2 regions of the Shimia isoporae genome follow, and region 1 is predicted to be linked to the other one. Evidence: riboswitches for the same ligand, from Rfam matches in the RefSeq annotation. Region 1 holds a riboswitch; the other holds the start of a gene.
What was found. Region 1 has a riboswitch for cobalamin ahead of BXY66_RS15460 (CbtB domain-containing protein). Riboswitches for the same ligand answer to the same signal wherever they lie in the genome.
Positions count from the first base shown of each region.

Region 2: another riboswitch for cobalamin. It lies ahead of BXY66_RS11035 (DUF1636 family protein); the one in region 1 lies ahead of BXY66_RS15460 (CbtB domain-containing protein).

Region 1 covers NZ_SMGR01000003.1:225,560-233,355, forward strand. Annotated here, with positions in the region: gene cbiB (adenosylcobinamide-phosphate synthase CbiB) at 1-162, shown strand, start outside; gene BXY66_RS15445 (lytic murein transglycosylase) at 226-1,395, shown strand; gene BXY66_RS15450 (hypothetical protein) at 1,399-1,749, opposite strand; gene smc (chromosome segregation protein SMC) at 1,823-5,278, opposite strand; cobalamin riboswitch at 5,516-5,714, shown strand; gene BXY66_RS15460 (CbtB domain-containing protein) at 5,758-5,928, shown strand; gene BXY66_RS15465 (CbtA family protein) at 5,948-6,637, shown strand; gene BXY66_RS15470 (DUF1636 family protein) at 6,714-7,064, opposite strand; gene BXY66_RS15475 (GNAT family N-acetyltransferase) at 7,147-7,605, shown strand; gene BXY66_RS15480 (hypothetical protein) at 7,602-7,796, opposite strand, start outside.
Region 2 covers NZ_SMGR01000001.1:2,247,087-2,254,882, forward strand. Annotated here, with positions in the region: gene BXY66_RS11015 (cobyric acid synthase) at 1-942, opposite strand, end outside; gene BXY66_RS11020 (Lin0512 family protein) at 959-1,303, opposite strand; gene BXY66_RS11025 (Lin0512 family protein) at 1,300-1,647, opposite strand; gene cobO (cob(I)yrinic acid a,c-diamide adenosyltransferase) at 1,647-2,264, opposite strand; cobalamin riboswitch at 2,306-2,517, shown strand; gene BXY66_RS11035 (DUF1636 family protein) at 2,596-2,979, shown strand; gene cobW (cobalamin biosynthesis protein CobW) at 2,976-4,013, shown strand; gene cobN (cobaltochelatase subunit CobN) at 4,020-7,310, shown strand; gene cobG (precorrin-3B synthase) at 7,307-7,796, shown strand, end outside.

The DNA of each region.
Region 1 (7,796 bases):
GCAGGCCCACGCGCCTATGACGGCGAAATGCGGGAATTCCCATTTGTGAATGCGCACGGCCGGCGCAGTCTTTCCGCCGATGACATTGATCTCGCATGTGGTGCGCTATGGCGCGCATGGGCGCTGGCACTTGCAACCGTACTGGCAATCGCTCTCCTTTGAGCCATTGCTCTGTGACGCAGGCCTGATAGGCTCGGATTGACAGATTAAGAGGTATTTTCACTCATGCGTTTCCCTACCGCACTCTCCGCCCTCATCCTAAGCGCCAGCACTGCGATGGCCGAAGTGCCCTGCGGCGGCTCGTTCGGCAGCTTCGTCAATGGTCTCAAAAAGGAGGCCATGGCCAAAGGGTATTCCAAATCTACAGTCGACAAGTTTTTCGCCTCTGCCCGTCAGGACCCTGCAACAATCAAAGCGGACCGTTCGCAGGGGGTCTTTCAAAAACCCTTTCTGGAATTCTCCCAGAGACTGATCAGTCAGAACCGCATCAACGTTGGGCAGGCCAAGTCCAAACAATACAACAACACCTTTAAGCGCATCGAAAAACAATACGGCGTGTCGCGCGGTGTGTTGTTGGCTTTCTGGGCCTTTGAAACCGACTACGGCTCGTTTCAGGGCAATTTCAACACGCTCAACTCGCTGGTGACGCTGTCACATGATTGTCGCCGCCCCGCTCTGTTCCGCCCGCAAGTCTTTGCTGCACTGGAGCTGTACACACGCGGCGATTTCAGCCCGACCAAAACCACGGGCGCATGGGCAGGCGAGATCGGCATGGTCCAAATGCTGCCAGCCGACATCATCGAAAATGGCGTGGACGGCGATGGCGACGGCAAGGTACGTTTGAAAACCTCGGCGCAGGATGCGCTGATGTCCGGCGGCAAGATGCTGAGCCATCTCGGCTGGCGCAAAGGAGAACCGTGGCTACAGGAAGTCACGGTTCCGTCCAACCTGGACTGGTCCAAATCCGGTCTGGACACGACTCTAAACGCCCGCGAGTGGGCCAAAATGGGCGTAAAGCCCCGCTCTGGAAAGCTGGCAAACCTGCCGGCTTCGCTTCTCCTTCCGCAAGGCCGCAACGGACCGGCTTTCCTCGCCTATCCGAACTTTCACGTATATTTCGAGTGGAACAAAAGCTTCGTTTATGTGACCACCGCCGCCTATTTTGCCACCCGCCTAGAGGGCGCTCCACGATACAATATGGGCAACGCCGATCCCGGTCTTTCGGGCAACCAGATGAAAGCGCTCCAGAAAAAGCTGAAGGCCCGCGGGCATGATGTCGGCAAAGTCGATGGGATCCTTGGCAAGCTCACGCGCCGCGCGGTTCAAGCCGAGCAGAAACGTCTGGGCCTTCCGGCGGACGCCTGGCCAACTACGGAATTGCTGAACAAGCTGTGAGCTTCACTGGCGGATGGGAAACCGCATCCCGTCCGCCGTCTGAACCACAAGGCGACCGTCATTTTCGACGTAACGGTCACATCGCTCGACGCCGGTGACAAAAGTCACGCAGACAGTCGAGTTCTCGGCAACAACCCAATGGCCATACCAGGTTCCCCCACCGCCATAGACATACTGGTATTGACCGTTGCTATCGAAAACCGATTTTCCATCGTCGTAGAACGTGAGCGTCTGCCCAGACAAACGCGCATTCAATGACTCCGCGTCAAATGCCTGATCCCCCGGTTGGGTTTTCCAGTCCTGCGCGGCGACGGGTGTGGCTACGAGGGCAAGAACGGCGAATAGCGAGCGCATGGCAACCTCCTGTTTGTGGTCAGCATAAGGGCGCAATTGCTCTCGCAGGTGTCACGTTGCAGTGAACGGCAGGTCAGGCCACAAGTGTCTCTGCCGCCTTCAGATCGACGCTCACAAGCTGGCTCACGCCCTGCTCAGCCATCGTCACACCGAACAGCCGGTCCATCCGCGCCATCGTTACCGCGTGGTGGGTGATGATCAGGAAGCGCGTGTTGGTGCGGCGGCACATCTCGTCCAGCAAGTCACAGAACCGCGTCACGTTGGCATCGTCCAGCGGCGCATCAACCTCGTCCAGCACACAGATCGGCGCCGGATTGGCGAGGAACACTGCAAAGATCAGCGCCATTGCTGTCAGCGTCTGCTCCCCACCGGACAACAGCGATAGGGTCGACAGCTTTTTGCCCGGAGGCTGACACATGATTTCCAGACCGGCCTCAAGAGGGTCGTCGCTTTCCACCAGAACGAGGTTCGCCTCGCCCCCGCCAAACAGGTGGCGGAACAGCAAGCCAAAGTTGCTGTTCACTTGTTCAAAGGCAGTCAGCAGACGCTCGCGCCCTTCCTTGTTCAGGCTGGCGATCCCGTTTCGCAAAGTGGCGATCGCTTCCTCCAGATCGGTTTTTTCACCGGTCAGGGTGTCGAACTCTTCCTGGACTTCCTTAGCGTCTTCCTCTGCCCGCAGGTTCACGGCGCCCAGCGCATCGCGTTGACGCTTCAGGCGGTTCACATCGGCTTCAACCTGCGTTGCGTCCGGCATGTTGTCCGGATCGACATCCAGCCGTTCAAGCAACTCCTCAGGAGAAACTTCCTGATCTTCCATGATCCGTTCGGCGGCATAAGCAACAGTTTCCCGTGCCGCATCCGCCCTCGCTTCGCTTCTCGCCCGCGCTTCACGCGCCTCACCAGCCAGGCGCTCAGCCTCACGCGATGCGTGCTCTGCCTGCCGCGATGCTGTCTCCGCTTCAGCGAGGACATCGGCAGCCGATCTACGGCGTTCCTCGGCCTGATCGATCGCCTCGGACAACTCTTCGCGCTTGGCGGCAATTTCTTCAGGTGCGGCGCCTGCGTCGATCAGCTCCTCTTCGCTGGCGTCCTTACGCTCGGCCAGTTCGTTCATCCGCTTTTCGGCAGTTTCAAGGCGGTGGCGCCAACCGCTAATCTCTTTGGTGACTTCCTGAGAGCGCTTCAGGCGCGCCTCGCCTTCACGGCGCAACTCGTCATGTGACGACCGCCGCGACATCATCATGATCCGTGCCGCTTCGACGGTCATCTTGATGTCTTCTACCTCGGCTCGCGCGGCGTCAAGATCGCCCAAATCCGCCAAAGCGCGCTCCGCTTCCTGCAACTGGGCCCGCGCCGCCATGGCCTCTTCCTCGTGCCGCGTCACCGCAAGGCCCAGAGATTCAAGCCTGCCTTCCGCAAGGTTGCGGTCCGCTTCCGCGCGGCTCAAGGCACGGTTTGCGTCGGCCACAGCGCGATCCGCAGACCGGCGCGCCTCTCGTGCGGCCTGATCGACCTGCGCCAACTCCTGCAAACGCGATTGCAACGTTTCATGCGCTTGCACCGCGCCATCAGCCCGCGCCGTGGCTGCTGCCATGGCCTGTTTCAACTCCTCAAGGCGGTTCAACTGCTGCAGGCGCAGTGCCGCCGCGCTCGGTGCATCTTCGGCCCAGGCGCGGTATCCGTCCCACCGCCAAAGGTCACCCTCAAGCGACACAAGGCGCTGACCGGGCTTAAGCAAAGGCTGCAACTGGATGGCATCTTCGGTGGCCACCAAGCCGATCTGGCTCATACGACGTTCCAGAACCTCGGGCACAGACACATGCTCAACCAGCGACGTCACGCCAGCGGGCAAGGGCTGCACCTCATGATACTGTGGCAACACATACCAGCCCGAGGGCCCGTCTTCCTCGACTTCAGGCGCCCGAAGATCATCAGCCATAGCCGCGCCCAGCGCTTTCTCAAAGCCCTGTTGCACCTGAAGGCGATCCAGAATTTGGCCACCTTCGGCAGTGTCACGTTCGACCAGTTTCGCCAGCGCCGTTGTCTCTGCGCGCAGCGCATTCAGCTCGCCTTCGGCCTCCGAGCGTTCCGCGCGGGCGTCAGCCTCTCGCGCTTGTGTTTCCGCGCGCTCTTCCTCGACTTCGGCAAGACGTTCCTCGGCGTCCTGTGCGGCATCGATGGCTTCGGCTTCGCTTTCCCGCGCCTCTTCAAGCCCCTCAGCCGCCCGTTCCAGCGCTTCCTTTGACTCGCTCACGGCGTCACGCGCTTTGGCCGCTTCGGCCTCGTTCTTGGCCTGCGTTTTTTGTGTGTCCTCGAGCAAACGGTGCGCCGACTGGTGCCGCGCCGCAAGTCGCGCCACATCTTCTGTCATTTCAGCCAGTTCGCTCTCACGTTCCTGCAAAACCGATGCCGCCTCGCGGGCCTCGTCCTGGGCCGCCTCGAGTTTTTCGGCCTGCCCCTCGCTGGCCTTCGCCAGTTCTTTCTGTTCCCATTCGAGGCGCTCGATGGTTTCTCCTGCGTCGCGGTTCAGGCCCGCCTCGCGCTCCATGTCGCGCCCCAGTTGCAGAATGCGGTTCTTGAGCGTTTCGATGATTTGCAGCGCGTGGGCTTCCTGATCATTCAGGCTGTCACGCTGGACCTGCAGTCGCTGCAAAACAGCCGCTGCAATGGCTTCTTCCTCACGCAAAGGCGGCAGAGCATCATCTTTTGCCTGCCGCTCCTTTGCAGCCACGCGGCTCAGACCTTCGGCCTGCGCTGCCTGCGTGGTGCGGGTTTTGAGTTCGTCGTCAGCCGCCGCGCGGGCTTCATCAGCCTCGCGCCACCGGCGGTAAAGCAGCATGCCTTCGGATTGGCGCAATTCTTCGCCAATCGCCCGATAGCGAGCCGCCTGACGCGCTTGCCGCGCCAGTTGCCCCAACTGGTTGCCCAATTGTTCTATGACATCATCGACACGCGCCAGATTGGTTTCCGCACCCTTGAGTTTTAACTCAGCCTCGTGGCGACGCTGGTAAAGACCCGAGATACCCGCGGCCTCTTCAAGAATCCGTCGACGCGCCTTGGGCTTGGAGTTGATAAGTTCGGCGATTTGACCCTGCCGCACGAGTGCTGGTGAATGCGCACCTGTCGACGCGTCTGCAAACAGCATCTGCACATCGCGCGCCCGAACATCCTTGGTGTTCACCTTGTATGCGGATCCGACATCACGGGTGATGCGACGAATGATTTCCAACGCGTCGTCATCATTGAACCCGGCTGGCGCGAGCCGTTCGGAATTGTCGATTTGCAGGCTGACTTCCGCAAAATTGCGCGCAGGACGGGTCGCAGCACCGGCAAAAATCACATCTTCCATGCCGCCGCCGCGCATTGCTTTGGGGCGGTTTTCCCCCATAACCCAGCGCAGCGCTTCAAGCAGGTTGGACTTGCCGCATCCGTTCGGCCCAACCACACCCGTCAGACCATCCGCGATAATCAAATCGGTCGGATCGACAAAGCTTTTAAAGCCGGTCAGTCTGAGTTTCGAAAAGCGCAAAGCGGCGTTGGTCCCTGTCTGAGTGCCTTTGTTTTCTGGTCTGCCCGCGTGATTCCCGCAGTTTTCCAAGTCTGCAAAGGCCCAAGCGCTTGAGTCAACGCTTAACCACACGATGTGGCCGATGCGCCCGAGTTATCCACAAGATATTGGCTGAAAACCCAACGAAACGCCGCGGCACCCCGCCGCTTGTGCCCTCAACAATGTCGGAAACAGCCTTGACCCCACAGGCAAAAAGCCGCCAAACAGGGCGGGCACGGTATGTTGCTACGCTTGCGCAGTGACTCGGGAATGAGGAACGGACTTTTCCAAAGCCTCAGCCGCCCCCGCGACTGTAAGTGGCGAGCGCGCGTTCAAAACCACTGGAGGCCAACTCCGGGAAGGGAATGCACCGCGTTGACCCACGAGCCAGGAGACCGGCCGTGCAGACAGTGAAACCCTCTTGGACGCCCGTCGGGTGTGACGGGAAAGGAGAAAAGACTATGACAACCAAGACCGCGACTATCGCCGCAACAGGTTCCAACACGCTGGCATTTGCTTTCACTCTGGTGGTTGGCCTCGGCCTGCTGACCGTTTCGGGCATGGCACAGGCAACTGTCCTGCACGATGCAGCACACGACCAGCGTCACGCAATGGCATTCCCCTGCCACTAAGCGCACGCCGCACGGACCAATGACCAAAAATCTGTTGTCCAGCGCTGTGTTCGCTGGCCTGATAGCAGGGCTGATTGCCGCTCTGCTACAGTTCTTTTTTGTCATCCCGCTTCTGCTGGAAGGCGAGCTCTACGAATCCGGCGCGCGCCTGCATTTCCATGCTGACGGTACGCCAAGTTCCGACAGGGGCGCGCCCGGCCTTGGCGGAGAAACCGGTCGTCACCTCATGACCATCGGCTTCAACCTCGTGACCTACACTGGCTACGGCTTGCTAATGGTGGCGGCGATGGCCTTCGCTCGCGAACGCCGTGGCACGGAAATCACCGCTCAGAATGGCATCATCTGGGGACTTGCAGGCTTTATTGCTGTGCAGCTCGCCCCTGCAATCGGCTTACCGCCAGAGCTTCCCGGCACGCCAGCAGCAGAGCTGGGCCCGCGCCAGGTTTGGTGGATCAGCACCATCCTCGCGACCGCGGTCGGGCTGGCCCTGATCGCGTTCGGCCGCAGCCTACTGATGCACGCGGTGGGTCTCTTGGTTATTCTTGCGCCGCAGTTCGTCGGGGCACCGCATCTGGACACGTTCTGGGGCGTTGCGCCACCTGAACTTTCCGCGGAATTTGCCACCCAGAGCTTGGGATTTGCCGCCGTAGGCTGGGTAACTCTCGGCTATTTCTGCGCCTTCTTCCTCAAGCAAGGCGAAGCGGAATAAACCATCGTCAGGAGGTGGCAGGGCTTCCTCCTGACCCGCTCGATGTGGACGCAGAAGCCGCATCGGCATGACAAGGTCAAAGCGCGGGGACGCGCCCCTTTAGGCAAAACCGCAATCGTCCGGCCGGTCGTGCATCGGGTATGTCTCCATCCGCCGCTTCCACATAAAGCCCAATCAACGCCAGTGTATCGGCAAGATCGGAGTCCGGCTCGATTCCCGCAAACAGATAGGCCGTCTTCTCCGGAGCCCGAAGTGCTATCGCCACAGGCTCCGAACAAACGTTCAAACAACTTACGGTTCTGATAGCGACATCGCCGAGAGCCGGATTTGTCTGCGCCGCCTCGCGTAGCTTGGCGGCAAACGCGCCTCCGGAGGGATGCTCATTTTCTGAGCAACAGGTGTCGCAAACGAAAACTGTATGTGTCACGGCGCGGTCATTCCAATGGGCGATGCTGGACAGAGGCAAAGCGATGCCACAAATTGGCGCGCAAGACCAGAGGAGGAAATTCATGACTGACATTCGCGTCGTTCCCGGCAACCCGCGTGACCCGCAGGCGACCCGCCTTTTGCAGGCCAGCCATGCCTTGATGCAGTCGCTCTTCTCTGCCGAAGACAACCATTTCCTGTCGATCGACGAACTTTGTGTCGACACGATCCGCTTTTTTGTCGCCAAGGAAGGCGAAACAACTCTCGGCTGTGCGGCTTTGGCCAACAAGGGCGACTACGGCGAGATCAAATCCATGTTTGTCGATCCCAATGCACGGGGCAAAGGCATCGCTCACAAATTGATGCACACCCTAGACCAGGAGGCGCGAACGCAAGGGCTTACAGTGCTGAAGCTGGAAACCGGAGACACCCTGACACAGGCGCATAGCCTCTATCATGCACACGGTTTCACGGATTGCGGGCCCTTTGGAGACTACGAAGAAAGCGACGCTTCGATCTTCATGACGAAAACGCTGGCCTAGCTGCAATCCGGTTCAAGATAGGCCGTCGCGCCGCCTGACGGAACGAAGATGTCCACTACGTCACAGTCTTGTTCCTTCAGGTAACTCAATACCGGCGGCGGACCATCGTCCGCTGCACAATCCAATATGCCGGTGACTTTGGCCGCGTCGCCCCGAATTTCGATGACGTCGCAGCCAGTGATCACTTCCAT
Region 2 (7,796 bases), on a different contig from region 1:
AGCGGCAAGATCAATATCCCATCCTTGAGCCTTCAGAAACGCCAGGTCACCTCGCGTTGACTTGCTTCCCGGAATGATAACCACGTTTGCATCTCCGGGGACCGGCTCTCCGGCTCGCAACATCTTGAGCGACACGCCGGGCTCTTGTGCCAAAGGGTCCAGATCGTCGAAGTTTGCAATCCGCGACAAACCCAGACAAACCACTTTCAACCCGCCGCTCCGTTCTGCGTTTTTAATGTCCAGCGCATCTTCCGCAGGTAGTTTCCAAGCTTCACCAAAATACGGCAGCACACCGAAACCAGGCCAACCGGTCGTGTCTTTTATGAGTTGATACCCGCCATCAAACAAACTCGGATCGCCTCGAAATTTGTTGATCAGAAAGCCCGCCACCAGAGCAGCGTCTTCCTCCGAAATCACCGCCTGAGTACCCACGATCTGCGCAATCACGCCGCCGCGGTCTATGTCTCCGGCCAGAATTACGGGTACATCGGCGGCTTGCGCGAAGCCCATGTTGGCGATATCGCCCTGCCGTAAATTCACCTCTGCCGGGCTGCCGGCCCCTTCCACAATGACCAGATCATTCTGAGATTTCAGACGGTTAAAACTCTCGAGCACCGCTTTCATCAATTGCGGCTTGAGCTTGCTGTATTCACGCGCCTTCACAGTGGTCAGACGTTTTCCCTGAACGACGACCTGCGACCCCACATCCGTTTCAGGCTTTAACAGTACTGGGTTCATATCCACGACAAGGGGCTTACCGCAGGCGAGCGCCTGCAAAGCCTGCGCACGGCCAATCTCGCCACCATCCGAAGTCACGGCCGCATTGTTAGACATGTTCTGCGGCTTGAAAGGCGCCACCGACAGCCCTCGCTTCCGTGCCGCACGACACAGCCCTGCGACGAGCATCGACTTGCCGACATTGGAGCCCGTGCCCTGGATCATAACCGCTTTTGTCACGTCACACCTGCTTGGGCAAAAACGCCTCGACCGCTGCCGAGGCGATCACCAGCACATTGCCGTCGTCGGGATTGGTCACATTCATGCCGCCGAACACGGCTTTAACCTCCGCCCGACCGCGTGGGAGATGCGCAACCAAAGCGTCGCAATCAACCTTCTCTGGCTCCTGCACACCTACGGTCACCTGCACTCGCATTTCCTTGGGGTCTTTGCCCAAGGCAGCAAACATCGGAATAGAGGAATGGCGGATCGCGTCCTCGATCGCGCGGCCTGCAGCCTTGGTGTAATCCTGACCGTATTGGTCGTTGCCCATGCCCATTTCAATGATGAAACGCTGATCACTCATGCTGCGACCTCCACATCAAGCGCCACCGAAATCGCAACATTGGCGATCACAGTTGGGTTGCCATCCGGGCGCGGGACGTCCAAGCCTCCCTTGACAGGTTTTACAGTGACTTGTCCGTAGGGAAAGATTGCCGCTATGACATCAGTTTCAACGTTCTCAGGCTGCTGAACCGCCACCTCTACGGTTATGAACATTTCGGATTTGTCTTTCCCGAACAGCTCGGCAAGATTGATCGAATTATGCCACAGCGCATCCTTCACAGCCCGCGACGCGGCTTCGGTATAGTCCTGACGGCGTAGAGATGAGCCCATACCAAATTCAGTAAGCAAACGTTTTCTGGGCATCAGAACTCCACCCCAGCCTGCGCCTTTATTCCATCTCTGAACGGATGTTTCAGCAACGTCATTTCCGTCACCAAATCTGCGGCCTCAATCAATTCTGGCTTTGCGTTACGTCCCGTGCACAGAACGTGTGTCATCTCCGGCTTTTCGCTGAGCAAAAAATCCACCACGTCGTCGATATCCAGATAATCGTTGCGCAATGCGATGTTGATTTCATCGAGCATCACAAACTTGTTTGAGGGATCACGGATAAGCTCTTTAGCCAACTCCCAACCAGCCTCAGCCTTGGCAATGTCACGCTCTCGGTCCTGCGTCTCCCAGGTAAACCCCTCTCCTGAAACGTGAAATTTCACTTCTTTTGGAAAGTGCTCTTCAAGAAAAGCCCGTTCGCCAGTGGCCATCGCACCCTTAATAAACTGGACCACGGCAACCGGCATATCATGAGCGATGCAACGCATGATCATGCCGAATCCCGACGAGGATTTACCCTTACCGGGGCCAGTGTGCACGATGATCAGACCTTTTTCCTCGGTCTTCGTAGCCATCATCCTGTCGCGAGCCGCCTTGATTTTCGCCATTTTTGCCTTGTGGCGTTCGTTCTGGTCTTCGGCCTCGGCCATTGGTAACCCTCCGTTCGTGCTTGACTCTGCCCGCATCATTGCCCATTCGGGTGGACGCTGGTTCCTGTTCTTAGAGCAGGTGAAAAGGGAATGCGAAAGGGGGCCGAGATCAACCCCCAAAAGCAGCCGCCCCCGCGACCGTGACCGGAGAGGTCCGCCGCACGCCACTGGGCATAGCCCGGGAAGGCAGGCAGACCGAAGGCGAAAGCCTGAATCCGCAAGCCGGGAGACCTGCCAGCCAAAAAGACATGAACCGGACGGGGTGTTTCCGGTGTCGGGCTGTCCACAGGCTTCCCGCGCTTTCCCCGTCCCTGCTAAGGGACCGAAACAAATGGCTGACGCAAACGCGCCTGTCGAACTGCTTGTCTGCATCAAATGCCGTGCAGGTATGCCGACCGACGTCGAAGGCCCTCGCCCCGGAACACAACTTTTTGAAGCGCTCAGCGCGGCTGACTTACCGGAGAACGTCACTCTAAAAGGCGTTGAGTGTTTCTCCAATTGCGACCATGGCTGCTCTGTCACCATCCGCGGTGGTGATGACCGATGGACTTATGTCTACGGCAATTTCACGGGCGCAGATGATGCCGAACTTGTGGCTGAAGGCGTCTCAAAATATGCGGCGACCACGAACGGGCTTGTCCCGTGGCGCGACCGTTCCACCCATTTCCGCAAAAACTGCATCGCACGCATCCCCCCACTGGAGATTCCCGAATGAGCACCCTTGAAAAACTGCCAGTCACCGTCATCACCGGGTTTCTCGGTTCCGGCAAAACGACCCTTGTGCGCAATCTGATGCAGAAGCCGCAAGGCAAGCGCCTTGCCGTTATTGTAAACGAATTCGGCGATGTAGGTGTGGACGGAGAAATTCTCAAATCCTGTGCCATTCCGGACTGCCCGGCCGAAAACATCATGGAACTCGCAAACGGTTGTATCTGCTGCACAGTGGCGGATGACTTCATTCCAACAATCGAAGCACTGATGAAGCTGGACCCGCGTCCGGAGCATATTCTGATTGAAACGTCCGGCCTCGCATTGCCAAAACCTTTGCTCAAGGCGTTTGACTGGCCAGACATTCGCTCCAAGATCACGGTTGATGGCGTTATCGCATTGGCCGATGCCGAGGCGGTTGCCGACGGCCGCTTCGCACCAAATGTGGCTGCAGTCGACGCCCAGCGCGAAGCCGACGAAGGCCTGGATCACGAAACGCCTTTGTCAGAGGTCTTCGAGGACCAGATCAGCTGCGCAGACATCGTTTTGCTTACAAAACCGGACCTTGCGGGTCCGGAAGGAGTCGCGAAGGCCAAGGAAATCGTTCTGTCCGAAGCTCCGCGTCCGCTGCCAGTGGTTGAGGTAGCCGAAGGGGATGTTGATCCACGCGTGGTTCTGGGGCTGGAGGCGGCGGCAGAGGACGACATGGATGCCCGCCCCTCTCACCATGATGGCCATCACGATCACGAGCACGACGACTTTGAAAGTGTTGTAATCGAGGTTCCAGAGCAATCCGATCCGGGAGCATTTGCTGCAAAAATCGAGAAAATGGCCAAAGATCTCAACATACTGCGAGTCAAAGGCTATGCAGCGGTTGAAGGCAAACCGATGCGTCTTCTGGTTCAGGCGGTTGGTGCGCGCGTGCGTCATCAATTCGACCGCCCGTGGAAGCCCGAAGAAGGCCGACAGGGGCGGATGGTCGTGATTGCCGAACATGATGACGTAAATGTCGATGCGATCCGCGCCGCTCTGCTAGACTAAGCTACCATGCACGTCGTCTTTCGCGAAAGCCATGGCCTTGACGAGGCTGAAACCCCGATTGACCTGGGCCAGTCCCCGGCCGATTTGGTGGTGCTGTCCTTTTCTGACAGTGACCTTGGTGCTTTCGCGGCAGGCTGGCACCGGGCGAAAGGAGATCTTCCCACCCTCAGGCTGGCAAATCTGACGGCGCTGAAACATCCTCTGTCAGTCGACACTTATGTTGAACAAACGCTGTCAGGCGCCAAAGCTATCCTGATCCGCCTGATCGGTGGAATTTCGTATTGGCAGTACGGCATTCAGCAGGTGCAGGCTTTGTGCGAGAAAAAAGGCATCGCGCTGGCAGTGTTGCCAGCGGACGGTCGGCCTGATGAGCGGTTGGACGAAGTCTCCACCCTACCCGCCTCGACGCTTCACCGCCTGACGCACCTTTGTGACACCGGCGGCGCGATTGCCGCGCAGGCCGCATTGGCGCAATTGGCGCTCGCGGCAGGGCTCTATGCACGTCCCGTGCCAGGTTCCAAGGCTTTGCCCAACCATGGTGGCTGGACACCTGAGAACGGGCTCACCGATCCACTCGCGGATCGGAGCCCAAACAAACCGCTGGTCGCCATAACCTTTTACAGAGCATACGTAAGCGCTGCGGACACTGCCCCGATCGAAGCAATGTTTGCAGAGTTCAAGGCGCGTGGCTTTGACGTTGTGGGGCTGTTTGCGCCCTCTCTGAAGGTACCTGAATCAGCGCAATGGCTTGCCCAAACCCTTAGCGCGCTCTCACCAGTGGCAATCGTGAACGCTACTTCCTTTTCCGGCAAGGGGGATGATGGGACATCCCCGCTGGATGCAACGGATGCTCCGGTTTTTCAGGTTGCCCTCTCGACGTCGCGGAAAAAAGCATGGGCAGAAGCCGAACGCGGTCTTGCTCCAGCGGATCTTGCAATGCACGTGGTTCTGCCTGAAGTAGACGGCCGCCTGTTTGCCGGTGTCAGCTCATTCAAGGAGCCAGGTAAAAAAGACGCAGCGCTAGAATATTCACGCTTTGCCCATCGCGCCGTCCCTGATCGCGTTTCGGCCATCGTAAGCAAGGTCGAGCGCTGGGTGCGGCTCGGAAAACAGGAAAACGAGGACAAACAGATCGCGTGTGTTCTGAGCACGTACCCGGGCAAAGACTGGAATATGGCCCATGCGGTTGGTCTCGATCCGCTAGCGAGCGTAGACGCTATTCTTGAAGACCTGTCGCAAGCCGGATTTCAGCTTGATCCAGAAAAGTCTGCAAACCTCGAAAATCGCCTGCTTGAAGAAACCCTTGCTTGGTCTTTGACAGACTATCAAAAGGCACTGGAAGTGTTACCGCCCTCCCTAGCGAAGGCTCTTGAGAGCGCGTGGGGGGCACCAGAAAATGACCCACGTTTTTCCGCGGGAGCGTTCCATTTTCACGCGGTTCAGAGCGGAAATGCCTTGATTGCACTTCAACCAGAGCGCGGATCTGATCAACTGCGCGAGGACGAATACCACGACCTCTCACGCGTCCCCCGCCACAGCTATGTAGCCTTCTACCTCTGGATACGGCAGGAACTTGAAATCGATGCTCTGGTTCACATCGGCGCCCATGGAACCCTTGAATGGCTTCCGGGAAAGTCCGTCGCACTGTCGGGCGAGTGTTGGCCAGAAGCGCTGATTGGCGACCTTCCTGTAATATACCCCTTCATCGTCAACGACCCCGGAGAGGCCGCTCAGGCCAAACGGCGCATTAACGCGCTCACTTTGGGGCATGTTCCGCCGCCGTTAAAAACGTCTGCGACACCGGAAAGGTTCGCGCGCCTGGAAACTTTGCTCGACGAGTTTTCCAATGCAGACGGACTTGATCCGAAGCGCCGAGATCGATTGCAAGCCGACATTCGCGAGGAAGCTGAAGCGCTCGGCCTTCAAGCTGAGTTGGGATTGGACGACGCCACTTCTCTGGCAGAGGCAATCACTCGGATTGACACGTTTGTTTGCGACATCAAAGAAAGCCAGTTCGGCGATGGCCTGCATATTTTCGGACGTGCCCCGGAACACCCTGGTGGTTTTGATGCTGTACCTTCAGCCAGCGCCGAACGTCACGCGCTGCTGCGCGCATTGAGCGGTAAACGCATTGAAGCCGGTCCTTCAGGCTCGCCCTATCGTGGTCGGCAGGACGTTCTGCCCACTGGTCGCAACCTTTACACAACTGACCCAAGATCGGTCCCGTCCCGCTCGGCATATGCCCAAGGCGTGAAACTCGCCGAGGAACTCGTCCGTCGCCATCTTCAGGAAGAAGGTGACTATCCCAAAAACCTCATCGTAGATCTTTGGGGTTCTGCCACGATGCGAACAGCCGGCGAAGAGTTTGCGATGGCCTTGCACCTTTTGGGCGCCAAACCCGTGTGGGACCAAGGCTCTGAGCGCGTGTCAGGGGTGGAAATATTGCCAATCGCGCTTATGGAGCGTCCCCGAATTGACGTGACTTTGCGCGTGTCCGGATTGTTCCGCGATGTATTCCCCACGCTTTCCACACTCTTCGGACAAGCGGTCAAAGCCTTGGCCGAACGCGATGAAGCCACCGACTGGAACCCGTTCGCTGGCCGCGTCACGGCCCCACGCGTTTATGGCCCCGCGCCAGGCAGCTATGGCCTAGGCATAGGGCACGAGATCGAGAACTACTCCGAAGAGGGTCGCAAGGCAGCTGGCGAAGCTTGGCTGGATGCCTCCTCCTACGCGTTGGACACCGGCGAAATCACTAAGGATGCTGAAGGTATTCGAGCTTTGGTAGGAGCAGCCGACAGCTTTGTGCATCTGCAGGACTTACCGGAGACCGACGTATTGATCGCCAGTGACTACGCTGCCCACGAGGCAGGCTTTGCCGCCGCGCAGGCGATCACCGGTGGAAGCGCTAACCTTTATCATGTGGACAACACCAACCCCGCAAATCCACGAGCTCGCAGCCTGACCGAAGAAATCGCGCGAGTTGTGCACGCCAGAGCAACTAATCCGGAATGGTTGGCCGGCATGATGCGTCACCGCTTCCGGGGTGGCGCGGAAATTGCTGCCACCCTCGATCACATGGCGGCATTTGCAAATCTTGCAGGAGCGGTTCCGCCCCAGCTTTTTGACGCCTACCATGATGCGACTCTCGGCAGTGCCGAGATCGTCGCGTTCCTAGAACGTGAGAACCCTCGGGCCCTCGCTGCAATGCGAGACCGTTTCGCCGCCTTGCATGAAGCAGGTCTTTGGATCACACGCCGGAACTCCATTCTTGCTGATTTGGAGAATGCGTCATGACATCGGAACCAGACCGTTCCCTTGCCAAAGGCTGGTGCCCGGGCGCCTTCACGCCAATGATGTCCGGCGACGGTTTGGTCGTTCGCGTCCGCCCCGTGATGGCGCGCCTGAGCCAACAGCAAGTCTTTGGACTTTGTGAGATCGCTCTGGAGCTCGGCTCGGGTTTGATCGACCTGACCAGTCGGGCAAACCTTCAAATCCGTGGCGTGACAGAAACCGACCACGAACGCGTCCTGCAACGTCTCGACGATCTGGGCCTTTTGCCCGACGAACCGGATCTGGAAGCCCGTAGAAATTTTCTGATTCCACCGATGTGGCGCGTAAACGATGCCGCGCACAGAATTGCTCTGGACTTGATGCAACGCCTGGCTGAGTTTCCGGAACTGCCAGCCAAAATGGGCTTTGCAATCGACACAGGTCCGTCGCCAGTATTCGCCCGCAGCTCCGCTGACTTCCGAATTGAACGCACCGCCGACGGGTCATTGA